4 regions of the Paenibacillus sp. Y568 genome follow, and region 1 is predicted to be linked to each of the others. Evidence: riboswitches for the same ligand, from Rfam matches in the RefSeq annotation. Region 1 holds a riboswitch; each other region holds the start of a gene.
What was found. Region 1 has a riboswitch for cyclic di-AMP ahead of AC1D7X_RS22295 (resuscitation-promoting factor). Riboswitches for the same ligand answer to the same signal wherever they lie in the genome.
Positions count from the first base shown of each region.

Region 2: linked by a shared signal. The riboswitch ahead of AC1D7X_RS06245 (alpha/beta fold hydrolase) and the one ahead of AC1D7X_RS22295 (resuscitation-promoting factor) in region 1 are both predicted to bind cyclic di-AMP.
Region 3: linked by a shared signal. The riboswitch ahead of AC1D7X_RS24320 (C40 family peptidase) and the one ahead of AC1D7X_RS22295 (resuscitation-promoting factor) in region 1 are both predicted to bind cyclic di-AMP.
Region 4: linked by a shared signal. The riboswitch ahead of AC1D7X_RS13950 (KamA family radical SAM protein) and the one ahead of AC1D7X_RS22295 (resuscitation-promoting factor) in region 1 are both predicted to bind cyclic di-AMP.

Region 1 is NZ_JCAIUM010000021.1:46,704-51,648, forward strand. Features, by position in the region: gene rsmA (16S rRNA (adenine(1518)-N(6)/adenine(1519)-N(6))-dimethyltransferase RsmA) at 1-6, opposite strand, end outside; gene rnmV (ribonuclease M5) at 11-553, opposite strand; gene AC1D7X_RS22295 (resuscitation-promoting factor) at 674-1,840, opposite strand; cyclic di-AMP (ydaO/yuaA leader) riboswitch at 2,113-2,330, opposite strand; gene AC1D7X_RS22300 (TatD family hydrolase) at 2,532-3,302, opposite strand; gene AC1D7X_RS22305 (HD domain-containing protein) at 3,344-4,630, opposite strand; gene AC1D7X_RS22310 (AbrB/MazE/SpoVT family DNA-binding domain-containing protein) at 4,929-4,945, shown strand, end outside.
Region 2 is NZ_JCAIUM010000003.1:240,064-245,008, reverse strand. Features, by position in the region: gene AC1D7X_RS06265 (S-layer homology domain-containing protein) at 1-812, shown strand, start outside; partial or broken gene AC1D7X_RS06260 (stalk domain-containing protein) at 1,076-1,450, shown strand; gene AC1D7X_RS06255 (hypothetical protein) at 1,602-1,910, opposite strand; partial or broken gene AC1D7X_RS06250 (GNAT family N-acetyltransferase) at 1,939-2,019, opposite strand; gene AC1D7X_RS06245 (alpha/beta fold hydrolase) at 2,114-2,896, opposite strand; cyclic di-AMP (ydaO/yuaA leader) riboswitch at 2,908-3,069, opposite strand; gene AC1D7X_RS06240 (zf-HC2 domain-containing protein) at 3,265-4,161, opposite strand; gene AC1D7X_RS06235 (RNA polymerase sigma factor) at 4,161-4,643, opposite strand.
Region 3 is NZ_JCAIUM010000028.1:25,569-30,513, forward strand. Features, by position in the region: gene AC1D7X_RS24310 (M1 family metallopeptidase) at 1-1,777, shown strand, start outside; gene AC1D7X_RS24315 (hypothetical protein) at 1,789-2,613, shown strand; cyclic di-AMP (ydaO/yuaA leader) riboswitch at 2,818-2,956, shown strand; gene AC1D7X_RS24320 (C40 family peptidase) at 2,961-3,428, shown strand; cyclic di-AMP (ydaO/yuaA leader) riboswitch at 3,772-3,908, shown strand; gene AC1D7X_RS24325 (C40 family peptidase) at 3,913-4,383, shown strand; gene AC1D7X_RS24330 (GNAT family N-acetyltransferase) at 4,634-4,945, shown strand, end outside.
Region 4 is NZ_JCAIUM010000009.1:14,400-19,344, reverse strand. Features, by position in the region: gene AC1D7X_RS13960 (M23 family metallopeptidase) at 1-195, shown strand, start outside; gene yunB (sporulation protein YunB) at 227-1,030, opposite strand; gene AC1D7X_RS13950 (KamA family radical SAM protein) at 1,151-2,344, opposite strand; cyclic di-AMP (ydaO/yuaA leader) riboswitch at 2,522-2,661, opposite strand; gene AC1D7X_RS13945 (FAD-dependent oxidoreductase) at 2,770-4,581, opposite strand; gene AC1D7X_RS13940 (MerR family transcriptional regulator) at 4,735-4,945, opposite strand, start outside.

The DNA.
Region 1 (4,945 bases):
ATTCATATTCTTAACCTCCCTCTTCAATTTGGGCGAGGGCACTCACGAATTCATCACGCGTAATTTGAAATATAGCGAGACGCTTCAGGAACTGCTTGCCGTTACAATACCCAATTCCAAGAATGTTACCCATAGCCATTCTACGAGCAGCTGCATCAGGGTGCACCATCAGACCTGCTTGTACAAGGTCCTCCAGGTCTATCAGGCTCTCCACCCCTTCATAGGACGTATGAACCCGTGCTAATGCATGACGGATCGCTTCTGGCGATGCATTCTCTACACCAATATCACCTTTACGCGTGGCATCAACCTCGGGAATGAACGCATGCTTACATCCCTGCACACGAGATGCAATAATTTTGCGAATCCGCTCACCGGCGTGATCAGGATCGGTAAATATAATAACACCTCTACGTTCTTGTGCTAGGGCAATACGCCGTATCGTACGTGCATTAATTGCTGAACCGCCTGTTTCGATTGTGTCCGCTTCTACAGCCCTCTTAATGGCCGTAGTATCATCGCGACCTTCCACGACAATGATTTCTTTAATCATGATGATTCTTCCCTTCAAAATCCAGTATAACAACAAAAAGAAGAGGAGTTATCCTCTTCTTTAACATGACATCCATATGACCCTAATAGTATAGCATTATAACACCATTGTAAAACGTGTTTAGTTCAATTCCGGCTTGATCGGTCCAATCACATATACCGTTTTTCCGGACTTTCTTCCGAAATTACGTGCATTCTGTAAGGAATCATAATACACGTCAATTTTGTTCCCTTTTATAGCGCCGCCTGTATCTTCTGCACGACGGAAGCCAATACCTTCAATATACACCCACCACCCAATAGGGATAACTTTAGGGTCAACCGCAATGGTGCGCCCTTCTGTAACGCGTGTACCCGAAGCTGTCTTCGTACCTATTCCTGGTTCTTCAGAAGAATAGGCAGTCATAGAAACATTCTTAAGGACTTTCTTATATGTGAAATCGACTCCAGCCTTACTAGTCTTGTTATTCTGACTCACCTTTGTAACAGGGCTCTTCTTGCTGGTTTCTTTCTTAACTACTTTTGGGGATGCTATTACGACTGGCTTAGGTGCTTCTACCTTTGTACCTACAGCAATAACCTTATCTTGCCTGGTACTCCGCACTTCTTTACCAACTACCTTCATCGAGACAAACTGACCATCTTGAAATATCTTCTCGACATGATGGACAATGGCACCTGGCTGTCCATTTTGAACCACCTTAACATTTCCTTTTAGAATCGTAGGGTCTGAAGTCTTGATCACCTGAAAGGGGACTTCCTCTACGCGATCTACAATCTGTTTGTTAATCCGGACAACCTTGATATCCAATTGATTGGTAACTTTAGTTGTCAGTGCAGGAAATACCTTATCCGATTCGTTGAGAGAAACACCCATTTCCCGAATAGCCTCTTTCACCGAACCCTGCGTTGTAAGTATGGGATGGGATTTACCATCAACGGTAACATTAATTTTACTTGCCCGTTGAATTTGAACCTTATCCCCATCTTTAATTGTACCGTTCAATGCCATGGACACCTTATCTTTGGGTCCTAGTATGATGGCTTCTTCCTCAAGCATTTCTCGCAACAACGTATGATTTGTCTCAATGGCTTTAACCTGACCGTCTACCGACACATATACTTGTTTACGCGTTTGAATGCTGATTAATAAAAGAGCCATCAGGGTAATTGCAATTAAAACAATAGCTACAACAGAAATATTACGTACATATTCATGCTTCCAACGCGTTGCGTAAGTCATGCTGGATGATGATGAATCATGGGTTTCTTCATTCAAAATGCCCACTTTCCGATCCTCCTTCATAGCCTCGCCGTCTATGTAACCATATATGTAATCTGCGATTGACGTGACTATTTTAAATTTTTACAGGATACTTAACCACAAGTGTATCCTGCATCCTGTACCAGTCTGCTCGTGATGATTGTCACCCCCTGTTAAACAAGAGTATGATGACAATATTGTCTTTATTCAAAAATAAAAGAAGCCATAAGAAAGAGTTAGAGGAACTCTTTCGTGGCTTCCCGATCATGAATAGACGGAATTTGCATACACGAGGTTGCCTCTCTTCATAACGCTTACGAGGTTAGCTGTCGGGTTTGGACGAAAGAGAGCCGCCCGATCTTAGGTCTACCGCTCATGGCGGATGCCCTTGAATTCACCCCAAAGATCCAATAAAAGAAATCAAATACGTCATCCACCTGATATTTCATCAGTTTTTCTGCTCGTATTGGTTCCCCCGTTCTCCACACAATTGGAGATTTAGCGAGACTGGTTCAGGAAAATAATAAGCAATCAAAAAACGATCTACTCTTATCACTGAAAAGATAATATCGTGTTTTCATGCAAGTTGTAAAGCACTAATCAACCACAAAAATACGAATAAATAGTTAAAATATTGTAATATTATCGCTTTATATCATCATAAAACAAGTATTAGTCGCTTATTCTTCCTCTTTTGCTACATTTCCTCTCGTTTTTAACAAATCCCAAATAGTGACAGTGCATTTTGGGTAGTTATTTGGGCTAATTCTTCAATGTCAACCCCTTTAATCTGAGCAGCCGCTTCTGCCACTAACCTAACATGAGCAGACTCATTTCTCTTCCCACGATAAGGATGGGGAGTAAGATATGGGGAGTCTGTTTCGATCAATAATCGATCCATTGGAACCTGGGCTAATACCTCTTTTGGTTGCTTCGCATTTTTAAATGTGATGGGCCCACCAAATGATAAATGAAATCCCATATCAAGACACATTTTTGCCGTTTCCCAACTGCCTGAGTAGGAGTGCATCACCCCACCAACCTCGTGTGCTTTTTCCTCTCGTAAAATTCTTACCACATCTTCATGTGCATCTCTATTATGAATGACAATAGGCATGTTAATCTCACGAGCAAGTCCAATTTGCTGGCGTAGTACTTGTTGTTGAATATCTTTAGGTGAGGTATCCCAATAATAATCAAGTCCAATTTCACCAATGGCTACAACTTTCTCATGTTTACACAGGGACGCGATCCATTCCAGATCCCCTTCTTTCATCGTAATGGCATCTTGTGGATGCCATCCTACAGCAGCATAGATAAAATCATATTTCTCAGCTAGTGCCATTGTCGTCGGGATTGTCTCCCGATTAAAGCCAACATTTATCATTTTACCTACGCCATTTTTAACTGCACGTGCAATAACCTCTTCGCGGTCCTCGTCGAATTGCGGTGCGTCAAGATGAGTATGTGTGTCGAACAACATCATGGTATAACCCCCTCTTAATCTGGACAAACTCAAGCCTTTTATCAATAATCTTCAAAAATATGGGCAATAGAAGGAGAAAATAGCGATAAAGCCGCCTTCAACTTCTGTTCAGGATAATATAGGTGACATTTACCGCGATGTAGACCACTAATAGATCTTACAATTTCTGACACTTCAGAAATTTCTTTTAATTTTTCTTGTCGATCCAACAATAAAATATGTTTCTGACTCACTCCATCACTAGGATGAAATATATCGTAGGGAAGATCACTTGGGAAATCAATAACAAAGTCATAATTCGGATCTAAACCTGCTTGTATAAATGCCTGTCGAATCTCTTGAATCATGTCATTATTATCCGAATCTAATTCTACATATTTATACAGTCTACGATGCATGAATCGTTCACAGAGCTCACTTAGTATAGGATCCTGCTCCGTCACCCACTGCATAAATACAGTCAGAATGAGAGCCTCATCTAATTTCAAATATTGCTCAACATTCAATTTATCTTCAAATAAGTATATCAATGGCTTCATCATAAACTCAAATTTATATCCATTATTATATAATTCTTTTGCACGTCGAATGATTAAACGTAATACAATTTCTGAACTTCTTGTCACGGGATGAAAATACACTTGCCAGTACATTTGGTATCTTGACATAAGATAATCTTCAACAGCATGCATTCCAGATTCCTTCACCACGATTCGTTCATGATGGGGTCTCAGCATTCTGATAATCCGATCGATATCAATCGTACCGTAATTTACTCCAGTATAGTATGCGTCACGAAGCAGATAATCCATTCGGTCAGCATCAAGTGGACTAGATATGAGATTTACTACAATGGGTTTATCATAAGTTTTTGCAATGACTGAAGCAACCTTTGTCGGTAACTCAGGATCTACCTCAAATAGAATATTATTTATTTCTGTATCACCTAGAACGATGCGACATGTCCAATCCTCATGATTCATATCGAAGGCTTCTTCTATAGAGTGGGAAAAGGGACCATGTCCAACATCATGTAGCAAAGCAGCGCAAAGGGTTAGTAATTTCTCCTCTTTAGGCCATTCTGTATATTCATTTCTCTCAAATGATGAAATGATTTGCCTTGTAATTTCATAGACTCCTAATGAATGTGAGAAACGACTGTGTTCAGCTCCATGAAAAGTGAAAAAGGATGTTCCCAATTGACGTATACGGCGTAGTCGTTGAAACTCAGGCGTATTAATCAACCGCCAGATTGTCACATCTTGCACATAAATGTAATTATGAACTGGATCTTTGAATACCTTTTCTTCATTTAGAGGACACATCATAACATTTTGCCACTCCTTTGTGGGATACATCATTTAAAGGAAACGTTGAACAATGTCGAACTATGTACTATTTTGTTCATTTATGAATGGTTAAATCGACAACTGATGTAATCATTTAATACCCTTATCTTAACCCTTTTATCTTATATATCAACACTTTTTCAATATTTCAACGTCAATTTATTAAAATTTATAGGTTGACTAATTTGGGAAAGGTTGGTATTGTAATATCATTAAAACAAGAATGTTGTCGAATCGTGACATTTAGGATGAGCAATTGAGAGGAGCAAATATAATTATGATGAAATCAACAGG
Region 2 (4,945 bases), on a different contig from region 1:
TTCTCACAAGAATCTCAGACAATAAGACTTGGAATTTCAGTTCTAGTGATAACGATACAAACGGTAAATACTTTAATGTCGAAACGTCAGGTTACGGCATACCCTACTGCATTATTTTTAGACCTAATGATATTAAAGATTGGAAAGAAGACGATCGGTTCAAAGTAGATATTCGAGGAATTTACAATATTTCTGGGCAAGAAACCAGCCTTTCCTATGAAACCACATTTTTCAAAAATGTACATGATATAAAGGAAGTAACCACTACGGAGCAAGTCAGTGCATGGGCGATAAGTGATTACACGAAAGCTAAGAACAATGGGATTATCGACAGTCGTTACGACAGAAATTATCAACAACCTATTACTAGACAGACCTTCACAGTAGCCGGGTTAAAAGTATACGAGCATGTGCTAGGGAAACAAACTGGAACGGTAAACAATCCCTTTAAAGATGTACAAGAACAACAAATCGCTTATGCCTACCAATTAGGCCTAATCAAAGGGACATCGTCAAATACCTTCTCTCCTCAAAAAACGTTAACCCGACAAGAAGCCGCAACCATCTTAGTTACGATTTATGAACAAGTCAACAAGATCAAACAGTCTAATAAGGCGACTCTTGCGGTAGCTAACCCTTTTAAAGATGATGCAAAGATCAGCGCATGGGCCAAAGAGAATGTCTATAAAGCCGTAAATCTAGGACTCATGAGTGGACTAAGTAATCAACTGTTTGGGCCTTCCCAGCAAATTACGCATGAACAAGCCTATGTGACTCTTCAGAGACTCTTGGAGAAGCTAGAAACAGAGTAATCAACATAAAGGTGGCCTTTCGTTATATCAGAGAGGTCACTTCTTTTTAATTAGGTAACCTTTTATTGGTTTTAAAGTCTTATTACTTACAGGCGACATGAAAATTAACGAACTACAACGAAGACACCTGACCAAACCCCATTAGAAAAGAGGGTCAAAGAGGTGAAGTTACTACGTTATTTCTCTTTACTTAGCGTTTCAATTTGTGCATTTTCAACTTTCGGGTTGCATTCCGTTAGCGCCGGGATGGTGATGGAGAACCGAAACAGCTGGATACGGTAAGCGTAATCATAGACGATACACTTATGGTACCCGCACGATTTATCTCCGAAGTGTTTGGAATTAAAGTTAGTTATAACCAAACAACAAACGTTGTTCAGCTAACGGATCCAAGAATCCTTAGCTCAGAAAGGCTTACACCCATTGATGAAATGCAAAATATAAATGAATCCTTTAACGACTTGATCGTACCTACAAATGTGATATTTTCTACTCATCCCACAGACGACGACAATAATAAACTAATGATAGAAGTATTCAATCACTCTTCTCAAACCGTGGACAAAGGCCGCTTAAATAGTAATGTTCTCTTCTTCGCAAGTAAATCAAACATATCTTTTATCGGTAAACACCATTGATGATGAGCCCATTCGTTATGTATTTTGCAATTATTTTGTAACACGTTGAGTACCGTTGTGTGGTTATTCCTATCAATAAACAAAGACAAAGAGGAGCTACTCCGCTGAAGTAAGCTCCTCTTCTATATTTAAAGTCTTTCAATGAAATAGATTACTCCCCCAACACATCTGCTCTTAATTCGCTTGCAACTTCCGTCATGATGGGAATCACTGCTTCATTCGTGCCGGAAACATATATATCTCCCTGATAGTGTCTGAATGGGATCTTAGTATCATTGTAGCTCCACATGAAGAAATCCCCTTCAATGGACATGCTTGTAGCTCCTGTCACGGTAAACACAGGGGTATATTCAAAATCCGGTTTAGACGCAAAATACTGTTTACACTCGTGTAAGGATATGGTCTGTTCTGAAATGCCATTCTCCTGAAGTGATCTTGTAATTCGATAGCGTTGACTCATTGTAATGCCTCCAATATTAATAATAATTTCATAATTCTTTTGTCATAAATACACTGTATGGGTCTTCCACGTAATTTGCAAATGGTTCACAATATTGAAATCCAACACTAAGGCCCATTTAGGTCATCTATTTTTATTTCCAAAAAAATCACTCCACCATCTCTATAATTTCAATCATTACTTTTATTTTAACATCTACACTTCTATACAACATGTTGATCTATTAAAAAATTCAAGAGTAGTCGGTTAAATAATTGAGGCTGACATAGATTACTTGGGTAAATGGCATCATCTACAATCTGGAGTTGTGCATAGGGAAACGCAGCTTCTATGTTCTTCATATGCTTTAGACCCCATTCATTCTGACTGCCAGCCACGCATAATATAGGCACCTGATATCGGGCTGATTGACGACACAAATCGATCTGTCGTAAAGCCATGCGCTGTTTGATTAATTCTGTTGGTCGCTTGTTCAGTAGGTCTTCTCGCATAATCCTATAAGCAGGTGTCCAATGATGGTAGGTCAGTTTAAGTGTACGCAGCAACAACTCCGCTGGTAAATAATACGATAGCCAACTGAAGGTCTCAAATACCTCCCATAGCTTATTCGTCTTGCCAGATAAGTAGCTATCCACTAGCACTAGAGCTCTCACCCGTTCCGGATAGAGATCAGCAAACCTCCCAGCTAGGACCCCCCCACTAGAACAACCGACGAGTGTCACCTTCGAAACGCCTAGTATATCTAGTAACTCTCTCAAATCTTCACATTGTGTGTCAATAATCCGATTAACTTCAACATCCACTTTTCCCGACTGACCATTTCCCCTCAAATCTAGTACGATCACCCTTGCTCTTGTACTAAAGTATTCCACTTGCGGATCAAACATATGGTGTGAGGACAGATGATCATGAACAAAGACTATGGGTACACCATTTCCATGTATCTCATAATATAAAGAAGTGCCATTCAATAGAATCTGGGGCATAATTTCAACGTTCCTTCTCTCCGTACGCTTACGAGGTTAGCTGACGGATTCGGGCTCAAAGAGTAACCCTACTCGAATATTTCGAGATTCACCCCAAGTGAAGAGACGATCACACATTACATCTTCACAGTTGGTTCCCCCGCTCCCTAATGGGAACTCAGCGATATAATTTTTGCAGAATAATAATGTATTCATTAATGACTTCGTTGTTCCTTTTCTTGTTCCAAGGCAATCATCATCATTTAACTATATATCTTAAAAAAATGCAAAAGGAGCCCGCGGTTGACAGGCTCCTCCAGTTGAACAAGTATCCAATTACATCGAATTATATCGTTTCAGATGAAGGCTGTAAAGTGAGTGAGCTATACTCATATCTTTTTCATTTTGTACTCTCTTATTAAAGATATAACCGCAAGAAAAGCAATATACAAAGGAAACCCAATTAATAATATGGCATACAAATCTCGTGTCGCAGTATATGACGACGTAGAAAATCCTCTAATAATTAACTGCCCTAAAAGATAGGATACCGGCAAAAACAACATTTTCATGGTCAAATTAATCACCCTTTTATGGCTACGGAACAGAGCCATAATTAATCCACAAATGACAGTTAAACTCATGGCAATAAGCGAATAATATGATAAGAATAATCTTGGTAAGGTAACTATTCCTCCACTTGGATTGATATCTTTACCATATACCAAAATATCTTCATTTCCATCTGTTAGGTTATAATATACAGCAGCTACATTTTCATCATTCGGATTTAAAATAGTATTATTTATACGAGATTTATTAATATTCCTGTTCCATATGCTATCCCATGTCGTTATATGATAAACATACCCTGTATTGTCCTCTGTAGGATATCTATTAATATCATATCCAGACACTGTATCCTCAAATATAGCAAGTACAGATCCATTATCCATTTCATTTATTGATACACTTTCCTTACTAAACGGAATGTACTCTGGTGCAGTCAAGAAAGCAATTGCTATAACACCAATTACAACCGTAAGCATTATTGAAAATATGGCTGTCTGAATTTTTTTCTTGCGTAATGTAGATTTTATCTTTAATAACGGAGAAGTATCAATATCTGCAGGTAGTTTATAAAAGGCCTTCATCTCATCAAGACAATTCCTACACTCCTCACACTGATCAATATGTTCTTCAAGCATAGCGCATGAGTCATCACTAGCTATATTCTCTATATATAAAGGTAAAATATCTCTAATAATATTACATGTTATTTTCATCAATAATCCCTCATTTCCTCTCTAATTTTATTTTTTGCCCTATGGAAAGTAACACAAGCCCAATTATCTGTTTTGCCAAATAAGTTAGCAATCTGCTTAAAGCTTAACTCTCCAAAGATACGCAGTGTAAAAACTTCCTTATACGGTTCAGAAAGGCCGTGGAGAATCTCATCAAGTTTAGTTGCCTCCTCAGATGAATATAATATTTTCTCCACATCAATATCATTTTTCTGTTCAGGTACTGTATCAAAATTGACCGTTTTTTTATTTTTTCGCAAATATGATATATATGTATTTTTCGCTATTTGACATAACCACACCCGAATATCACAATTTCCCTTGAAACTATCAATTGATTTTATTGCCTTCAAAAATGTATCTGATGTTACATCTTCAGCGATATGTTTATCTCTAGATAAACTATATACAAATAAGTACACATCCTTAAAATATTTATTATATATCTCCTCAAGCTCTGTCACTCTCCCACCTCCTACCAATAAGACGCATGTAATGTGATAATCTTACAAATAATTTTAAAAATGTTCCAGAAATAATCCAAATAAAGAAATGGAGTAAAAAAAGCCTTGATATACCTATAAAGATGGTAAATAACGAGCATTAATAGGACACGTCTGACCAAATCACTCATTGGTTATACTAGTATTATTCGCTAATCATTAGGGGGAATCTAACAATGACTTATGAGGATATATATAACCTACACTTTCAACTTCTCAAAATATATGAGGACAATGAAAAGGTTCCTACTCCTTATCAAAGT
Region 3 (4,945 bases), on a different contig from region 1:
TGTTGAGTACCATCTGGATGTTTCTTTAGACCCTAATGAAAAAGTTCTAGAGGGATCAGAGACCCTTACATGGACACATCCAGGAAAAAACACAGTTACCGAACTTTATTTCCACATGTATCCGAACGCTTTCTCTTCTATGGATACTACCTTTATGAAGGAATCGGGTGGAAAACTACGGAATGACACCATGCCTACGAATGGCTTTGGCTCCATGACCCTTACAGAGCTTGAGACAACAGAAGGACTCTCTCTTATGCATCGTATTCAGTATGTACAACCTGATGATGGCAATAGCAAGGACACGAGTCTTATTAAAGTACGACTTCCCCGCCCGGTAAAAGGTGGAGAGAGTATCACACTTAATATGAAGTTTCAAGTGAAGCTCCCTCAAATATTCGCTCGTATGGGGGTCGCAGATAACTTCTTTATGGCTGGACAATGGTTTCCTAAGATTAGTGTCTACGAGCCTGCTGGTTTAAGAGGACGCGCTACAGAAGGTTGGAATCTCCATCAGTATCACGGTAACTCTGAGTTCTATGCTGATTTCGGTATCTACAATGTGCGTATTCATGTTCCAGAGAACTATATTGTAGCCGCAACAGGCTTTCCAATTAAATCAGCACGGATTCTCAAAGGCGAGAAAATTTACCAGTTCTATGCTGATGATGTGCACGATTTCGCTTGGTCTGCATCTCCTGACTTCGTTGTCGCTGAGAAGCCCTTCTCTTCTCCTGAAGTGCCTGGCGTTCGAATCAAGCTGTATTTAGACCCAGCCCATAAAGATATGAAGGAAAGGTATTTCTATGCTGCTGAGACGGCATTGAAATACTTCAGTAAATGGTACGGTCCCTACCCTTACTCAACACTTTCTATCGTGGTTCCCCCGGAATCCGGAAATGGTGCAGGAGGAATGGAATACCCGACCCTCATTACAGCCTTCGGTGCTAAGAACGACTCACCGGGTTATGAACTGGAACGAACGGTTATTCATGAGATCGGACACCAATATTTCTATGGGATGATTGCTAGTAATGAATTTGAAGAGGCTTGGTTAGATGAGGGATTCACCTCCTATGCAGAAGATAAGTTAATGGAGCAAGAATTTGGGCTCATTCCTAACCTTCCGGTACAAGCCGCAATGATCTCGCCTACTACACTTACACAAGAGGCATGGAAATACGGCTCACAAGACATTTACGCCCAGAATGTATATTATCGCGGCAAACTAGTGCTAAAAGGCATAGAGCGGCAAGTAGGGAACCAGACGATGAATAAAATTATGGCTACCTATACCAAGAAGTATCGATTTGGTCATCCCTCCACACGAGACTTTCAAAAAGTTGTGGAACAAGTTACACGCAAATCGTGGCAAACCTATTTCAATCAATATGTCTATGGCAAGCAAATGACAGACTTCGCCATAGATGACATCACCGTACAGAAAAAGGAGAGTAGTTCAGGAACCATATACGATTCAAATGTGACCGTTAGTCGACAAGATGGTAATTATCCTAATATCCCCATCCTTTTTACATTTGCAGATGGTCATACCCTCAAGAAAGTATGGAAGGGAAATGGAGATATCGCTCAATTTAAGCTCCAATACAAGTCGCCCCTATCCTGGGCCATGATTGATCCTCAATATACACTTGTGTTAGAGAACAAATATATCAACAACTATTTAAAGGCGGATCTCGACGTCAAGAAGGTATCCCGCTGGAATATTAGTGTCACCAAGTTAGTGGAAACACTGCTTGGAAGTCTATCCTGGTGAGGTGAGAGACGGTGAGGAGCAATATCGCCCATGGTTGGAAAAGTCTAAAAAATCAATTCTACGTCGTCATCATTCTATTTCTGTACCACTTGCTATTCGGATACTTTCTATACCGTTTGGTGAATTCGGCGGTAGTACCGCTACTTCAACGCTATCCTGATCCACCCCCCAATGAATTAAGTCAGATCTTATTCTATGTCGAAGGACAGATGGGCCTTGCCCATAGCCACACGGTTCATAACTATCTCTGGATTCTGTTAGGAATGCTACTATTACGAATGGTTCTTACTCCTTTTATTCATTCTGGTATATTTTACGGTCTCCACCAAGAACGTAAGGGAGAAATGGGTGCTTTCTTCTTTCAAGGCATGAAGCGTCATTGGAAACCTGTCATGTTATTCTATTGGATTGAAACAGTATTAGTTCTCATTCCTGCCTATTGGTTAGTACCGAAACTGTATTCCATGGCTATGACCGGACTTATGTCCCCTGGTATATTAACTGAAGCTATCCCCTGGTTAGTTGGGTGGTACATATACGGCTATATCATCCACCAGATTGTATTGTACATGCAATTTGGCTCAACTGGAGATGTCTCTATCTTCTCATCTATATGGATATGTTTACGACATGTCCTGGCCGTGATTGGAATCTCTCTTCTCCTGGGAGGACTAAATCTACTTCTCTTTTGCTTATTCACTGGCTTTTCTCTTTTTTGGACGGGAATACTCGCGCTCATTCTGCAACAAACATATCCAGTAATATCTTGTCTATTTAAAATGTGGAACATCACCTCACAGTATAATTTGTGGGCAACCAAGCTTATAAAAAAATAAATATATATTTGCATATTATATCTTTAGCCCCCTGATACAAGAAGAAACCCACCTTTTTTGGATGAAAAAGGTGGGTTTCTTCTTGTCCTATTGTGTGGTTTAGGTTTGCCAAAGTGTAAAACCTCTGTTAAACTCATTTAGTAACAACTTTGTAATCTTTATTACGACCTCTGAAATTTATCATCGTAGTTTGTCACTTTCAGGTGCACGAAACAGCCAAATTCCTAAGCACCAGGAAACGGGGGAACCATTTTATGGGTGAATTGATCTCGAAACAGAGGGATCATAGGAGACCTTCTACCGAACCCTTAAGCTAACCTCGTAGGCATTGGAAGGGGAACAATGATTTGAAGAAGAATGTAGTCGCTACAGCCTTGAGCGTGGCTCTTGCATTGACGATAGGAACGGGTAGCGTATTTGCCGATTCAAAGATGGACTCCGTGATTGACAATACGATTGGAGTTACATATAAAACGGGTGGAACAACCGCAAATGGATTTGATTGTTCTGGCTTTACTCGTTATGTATTCTTAAAATTAGGCGTGACTTTGCCACGTCAGTCTGTTTCTCAGTACCACACAGGTACCGCTGTATCGAAAAGCCAAATGAGACCTGGCGACCTGGTGTTCTTTAACACTTCAGGAAAAGGTGTATCTCACGTCGGGATATTTGTAGGTAGTGGAAAATTTGCACATGCCTCTTCTTCACATGGGGTAATTGTTAGTTCACTTTCAGAAAGCTACTATTCTAAACGTTATGTTGGCGCAAAAAGAGTAATGAGTACTTCTAAATATCAAGCTGCAGCTTATAACTAAATATAATGTGCTAAATTATTAGGACCCTTAGATGAGCTGAAGTCTCTCTAAGGGTTTCTTATATACTAAGACGTACGAAGTCAGAAAAAGTTGACGATTAACCAAAATGTTTTTTTATAGTTAAGAGTCAGTTTAATTTCCAACACATAATCCCCGCCCATTAAATACCATAATTAAACAATTAAGGACACGTATTCTAGTAATCTACCTTTATTTTGTAAAATGTTAGATAAATTCCATCAAAGTTTACAGAAACAATTGCCAAACTCCCATTCCTTTGTTACAATAAATCCAGTAAGTTTTTAGTAACAACTTTGTAATAAGTTTTGTAATCATTTAATGTTAATTATATCTGCCGAATTCCCAATTATGGGAAGTGGGGGAACCAGTCTTGGGTGAATTGATCTTGCAGCAGAGGGATCATAGGGAACCTTCAACCGAATCCTTAAGCTAACCTCGCAGGCACCGGAAGGAGTTAACTTTTTTGAAGAAGAAATTAACAACTACAGTATTAGGATTAACATTATTATTTTCAATTGGAACTGGTAGCGCTTTCGCGGATTCTACACTAGATGAGGCTATCAAACCAACAATTGGTTCTGCATATAAGGGCGGCGGAGTTAACACTAATGGATTCGACTGTTCTGGATTCACATTGTACATATTCAATAAACTAGGTATTGATTTACCTCACCAATCCGGATCTCAATTCAGTATGGGAACTGCCGTTAGTCGTAGCGATTTAAGAGAAGGCGATTTAGTTTTCTTTAATACAAGTGGCAAAGGTGTTTCACACGTTGGAATCTATGTTGGTAATGGTAAGTTTGCACATGCCTCTTCATCCAATGGTGTTATCATTAACTCACTCAGTGAATCCTATTATGTCAACCGCTATGTTGGTGCCAAAAGAATTATGAGTAATACTACGTATGAGTCTGTTGCTACAGACAAATAGTTTTTCTACAACCCGACCTGTGGATGAGATCCTTAATCTCAACTACAGGTTTTTTTATTTGTCACATTTGTACCTAACTCTCAACTGACTAAACTACTAACATGTCATCATATATTTATTCATATACTTATGATAAGTTGCCCATACTCTTCATTAACCACCCTGCTGATAAGTAAACAGTTATTACGTACAGCATTGTACATATTTATTATGAACTCCTTCATTTCATTCAAAGAAAGGAACAATCAATATGACTAACTCACCATTTATCATAACTTCTATGACCACTGAACATGCTCGTGCTATATCTGAATGGGTTTACCCACCTCCCTACAGTATTTATGGATGGATGCCCTGGAATCAGATGGAGGAGCTTCATATTGAGTTTGGAGATCCAATGCTTCGGAAGGAGCAATATGCCTCTATCATCAACTTGAATGGAGAGTTATGTGGTTTCACTCAATTCTTCCCACTAGAAGGGGTGACAAGGCTTGGTATTGGCTTACATCCTAAATTATGTGGACAGGGAATGGGAAACTTGGTTGTTCAATCTATTGTGCAT
Region 4 (4,945 bases), on a different contig from region 1:
GTTATTGGCTATGTTGGAAGTTCAGGCTACGGTAAACCAGGTACACAAGGGAAGTTCCCTCCACATCTTCATTATGGCATTTATCGTGACAGTGGTTTGATCGAATGGTCATTTGATCCCTATCCCCTTCTACATGAATGGGAACAGGCAGAACGAAGATCACTTACTAAAGGAAAAAAGGGTACCTCATCATGAATTGAGGTACCCTTCTTTTGTAATGGTGCATTTATGGATTAGTTACATCATTCGAATCTGGCTGATTATGGGTGTTCGATGATTGATTATTATTCGTATCCGTTGGGCTGGTGCCGTTAATATCTAATGGAATTGAAATATTAGGAGCATCCCCTTCATTTCCACCAATAGGTTGACCTTTAGAGTTGTAATAATACATAGGAACGTCACCTACAACCATTAGGTATGATATAGGTATTTCCGTCTCTACAGAATCATGTTCCATATCAAAAGGAATGACTACAGCAACGTCTACACTGACGTGGATGTATACCTCCACAAGAATCATATTGATTCCAGCATCCCGTTGCCTCGTTGATAATTCGATCTTAGCGGCTCCCTGAGGCTCTATTTTCACGGGAATTCCAGGACCAATTGAAGCCAGAAAAGGACTTCCTAACGCCATCCCAATAGGAATATGTTCCTTTAACTGATGTACGTCGTTTAATGTAGCTTGAACAACCTTAAACGTATTGGATGTAATCTTCATTTGTTCTGCATAATTCAACATGAACCCTGATACCTTGCCGGACGTATCCATTTTCCAATTCACGAGATCATCGAAATTCTGTTCTTGCGCAACCTGTGCTGTAATCGCCTCATTGATCGCTTCCGTCGCCAGCTGTTTCACTCTAATTTGAGCCAAATTCATAATAGGTGGTTTCAAATTACGATCTATATACGCGAATCCCTGAAACATTATGATTAAAAAAACGAGAAACCCAACAAGCCACAATCTACGTCTGCTTCTGGGTTTCCCGCTTCGCTGGCTATGCCACCTTGCTCTTCTTTTCATGATCATCCCCCTAATGCCGACAATAAATCTCTATACAAGCATATGATTGGGATTACAAAAAAAGAAGAAGCTCTAATCTAAGATGGCCGGTATGTGTCTTCCACATCTGATAATTCTATTCTAATGTAATGCCACTTTTGCCGATTTCGAGCGTTCAGATTTTACTGGAATTTCAGGCAATTCGTTAACAGATATAATACGATCGGACTTCTTCTCTGGCTGCTTCCAATACTTCTCATTTCCCGGTAAATCATCGAACCACGAGGCATCACTTGGACAATCCAGAACCATAAACTTCCCATACACATCGTCTCTTGATTGGTGATATTTTAAATAAGCCTTACCGTGGTCAATAGCTAAGATCTCAATTTTTCCAGATGTATGACTCATAGATAGACGGACTCGTTTACCCAACCCTGATGTCTTCGCCTTAGCCTCTTCCACAAGTTGATACACCTGCTCCAACGGAAGTACAAAATCTCGGTTACCTGCAACCGGACGATTTATAAAGAAATAATAAGGTGTGACACCAGCCCACGACAATTGATCAAGAAGTTCTGCAAGTACATCGGCATTATCATTGATTCCACGTAAAATAGGCGTTTGGTTTACGACGATTGCTCCTGCTTGATGTAACGCCTCAAACCCCCGTTTGGCTTCAGGCGTTATTTCACGCGGATGATTAATATGGGCCATGACATAGATGCGTTTATCAGCACTTGAGTGCCTCTTGATAAGTTCTAATAACTTCTCGTCTTCGTAGATTCGCATCGGGTTAAATACAGGAATTTTAGATCCTAATCGAATAACTTTGACATGCTCAATATCACGCAATTGGTCAAGAATGATCTCTAGCTTCGAAGTAGCTAGGATTAAGCTATCTCCACCTGTTAGTAATACATTATTTATTTCTGGATGATTCGCAATATACTCAATTCCTGGGCTTACATCGGACATCGCTTCTTTTACGTCATTACGAAATAAGCGCTTTCTAAAACAATATCGACAATAAGCACCACATACCTCGGATACAATTAATAAGGCCGTCGTTCTATATTTATGCTGGCAACCGGGTACAACGTAGTTCGTGTCTTCATCCGATGCATCCCAGCGACCATACTCGGATAGTTCTCCTTCATTCGGAATAACTAATTTCTTGATCGGATCATTTGGATCAGCCCAATTCACTAGCTTTAAGTAATAATCATTAACGCGAAATACGAATTTCTCCGTTATCTGTTTAAGTTTCTGACGCTCATGTTCCGGGATTTCCATGATCTTATCAATATCGGTAATATATTTCGGCTGTGGCATATTACTCCTCCTTGAAGTTTAAAATATGGTTTGTTACATTTGTCCCCCCTTTTTCTTAAAATAAAAATGACCCGTCCCATCACAAAGCGAAGTAAACACTTCACCTTGGGAAGGGTATCGGGCCATAAAGACGCAAAAAGACCCGATAACGGGTCATTAGAACAGTTATAAACCATAAGTTGACCCATCTACTACTGACGAGGTTAGCTGTCGGGCTCGGGAAAGATGGTTCCCTACAAATGTCTCTTGATTCGCCCCAAATAAAATGGTTCCCCCGCTTTTCAGCTACTATGCTGAAAATTAAGCGTAACTTTATAGTACATAAGTCCATTCAATTAGTCAAATGTTGGATATTTTAAATTTCAAAAAACAAAGAACATTCATCAAGGCATTAGATTAGTTTAATGAATGTTCTTCGTCAAATATTACTTTCCTTCAGCAACTGCCTTTGCAGCATGTTCTCCACTCAAGCGTCCGCTAGTTAACGCATACTGAACCGCACTACCTGACATATAGACCTGGTTGTACAAATAGCGATTCGCTGCTTCTCCACCCGCGTAAAGATTGTTGATAATCGAGCCATCTTCTTTTACAACGCGATAATGTTCATCAACTTTTACTCCACCAAAGGTACCCATTGTCTTAGGATAATACTTAAAGGCATAGAATGGACCTTTATTAACAGATACAAGTGTCTTTACTTCTTTGTTGAATTCATCTTTACCTGAAGTTACTCCAGCATTGAAAGTATCCATTGTTTTCACAAGAGCTGCTCCAGATACTTGCATAGTAGAGGCTAATTCTTCCATTGTATTTCCGACAGCGATCTCAGCATTAGGAAGTTTACCTTCAATGGCACCAATTACTTTCGCATTGGCTTCACTTGAATCTATCACCATCCACACTTGTTCATTTGGAACAACCTTATTCGTTACAATAGCGTAATGACTATTTTCATCCATAAAACGTTCGCCTTTTTCGTTCACTAATACTTTAGTAGTATCCCATTCAATACCACGTAATTCTGGAACCAAACTTCCCATACCTAGACCAATCACCCACGGATCTTCGTATAACGCTGCGCCTAATTTTTCTGCCATGACTATCCCATCACCTGTACTACCCGCAGCAGCTGCACTGATCCCCATATCGTCAACAAATTGAGGTAAGAAACGCTTCATCATTTCCTCACTCTTAGCAAATCCTCCTGAAGCGATGATGACTTTTTTCGCATGAACGATCAGCTTTCCTTCAGCATTCTCCGCTGCAACACCAATTACGTTACCTTTATCATCCGTGATTAATTCCGTTGCTTTTGTCTCTAAAAGGATATCGACTCCTTTATCTTTAAGGGTCTTATCTAGATTTGCAATTAAGCTAGCACCACCAGCTTCAGGAAAATGAAGGCGAGCTACAGGATCAACACCATATCCTTCCACACGAGTATACTTATGATTCATATAATCAACCAACCAGTGTGTTGTATCTACTGCCTCATCCATAAAGGTTTCTACACGATCATAATCTGGATATATACTATCAGGATTACTTGTACTTTGACGCTCTTTCCACAACTGCATCCATGATTCTGGTGAATCCTCAATGCCTAGTTCCTTTTGGAAACGAGTACCTGTTGCAGAAATACCTCCGCCAGATAACGCTGTAGAACCACCTACCGTTGCCATTTTCTCTAGTACAATAACCTTGGCGCCGTTCTCAAACGCAGATCCAGCAGCTGTGAGACCTGTACCTCCTCCACCAATAACGACAACATCCGTTGTTAGTTCAGTTTCCTTTTGTGCCTTATCATCCGTTATGGCAGCAACCTTAAGGGTAGCTACATCTCCGCCCGCTTGCTTGACACAATCTTCAACCGCAGCAAGGATCGCCTTCGATGAATTAGAAGCGCCTGACACAACATCAACTGCCAATGTCTGTCCCTCAACAATTTGCTGAGGGATACGTTCGAATGGTGTATTGCTAAGACCATCCGTTTCGCTATGCTCTTTAATAGTTACAGATACGATCGCGTTATCATCAAATACAACCTCAACCGTGATATCACCATTGTTACCTTGTGCCTTTGATGTGTAAGTACCTGCTTTATAAGTTGCTGTTCCCGAAGTTGTATTCGAATTTGCGTTAGTATCTTTGGCAGAATTTGAACAAGCAACTACATTTAGTATTAATACTAATCCCAACAGCAAGAAATTTACCCTTTTCCAATTCCTTTTCATGGTTTTCCCCCTTGGCGTATAAAATCATTGTATACATAGATCTTATATGGTTGGGTCATCACGACGTCAAGCAGACTTTGTGAAATTTTGCACGTATAAAGGTGTGGAAAAATGAAAAGTATGGGGTTAACCCGATCCCCGATGTTTACACATTCAGGATATCTTATTTTCTTTTATCTCCTGTTGAACACCTGAAGAGATAACATCACCATTTCTTCTCTTTTTTCCAACATAGAGGGTCAAATATTGCTCCTTATCTCTAAGTTCAATGTACTGGCTTTTTTCAGTAACAGGGCCTAGATCTGCAACATCTAATTGTAAAAAATTTAATTTCTCCAATTTCTCTAGCATTTTATTTCTACTG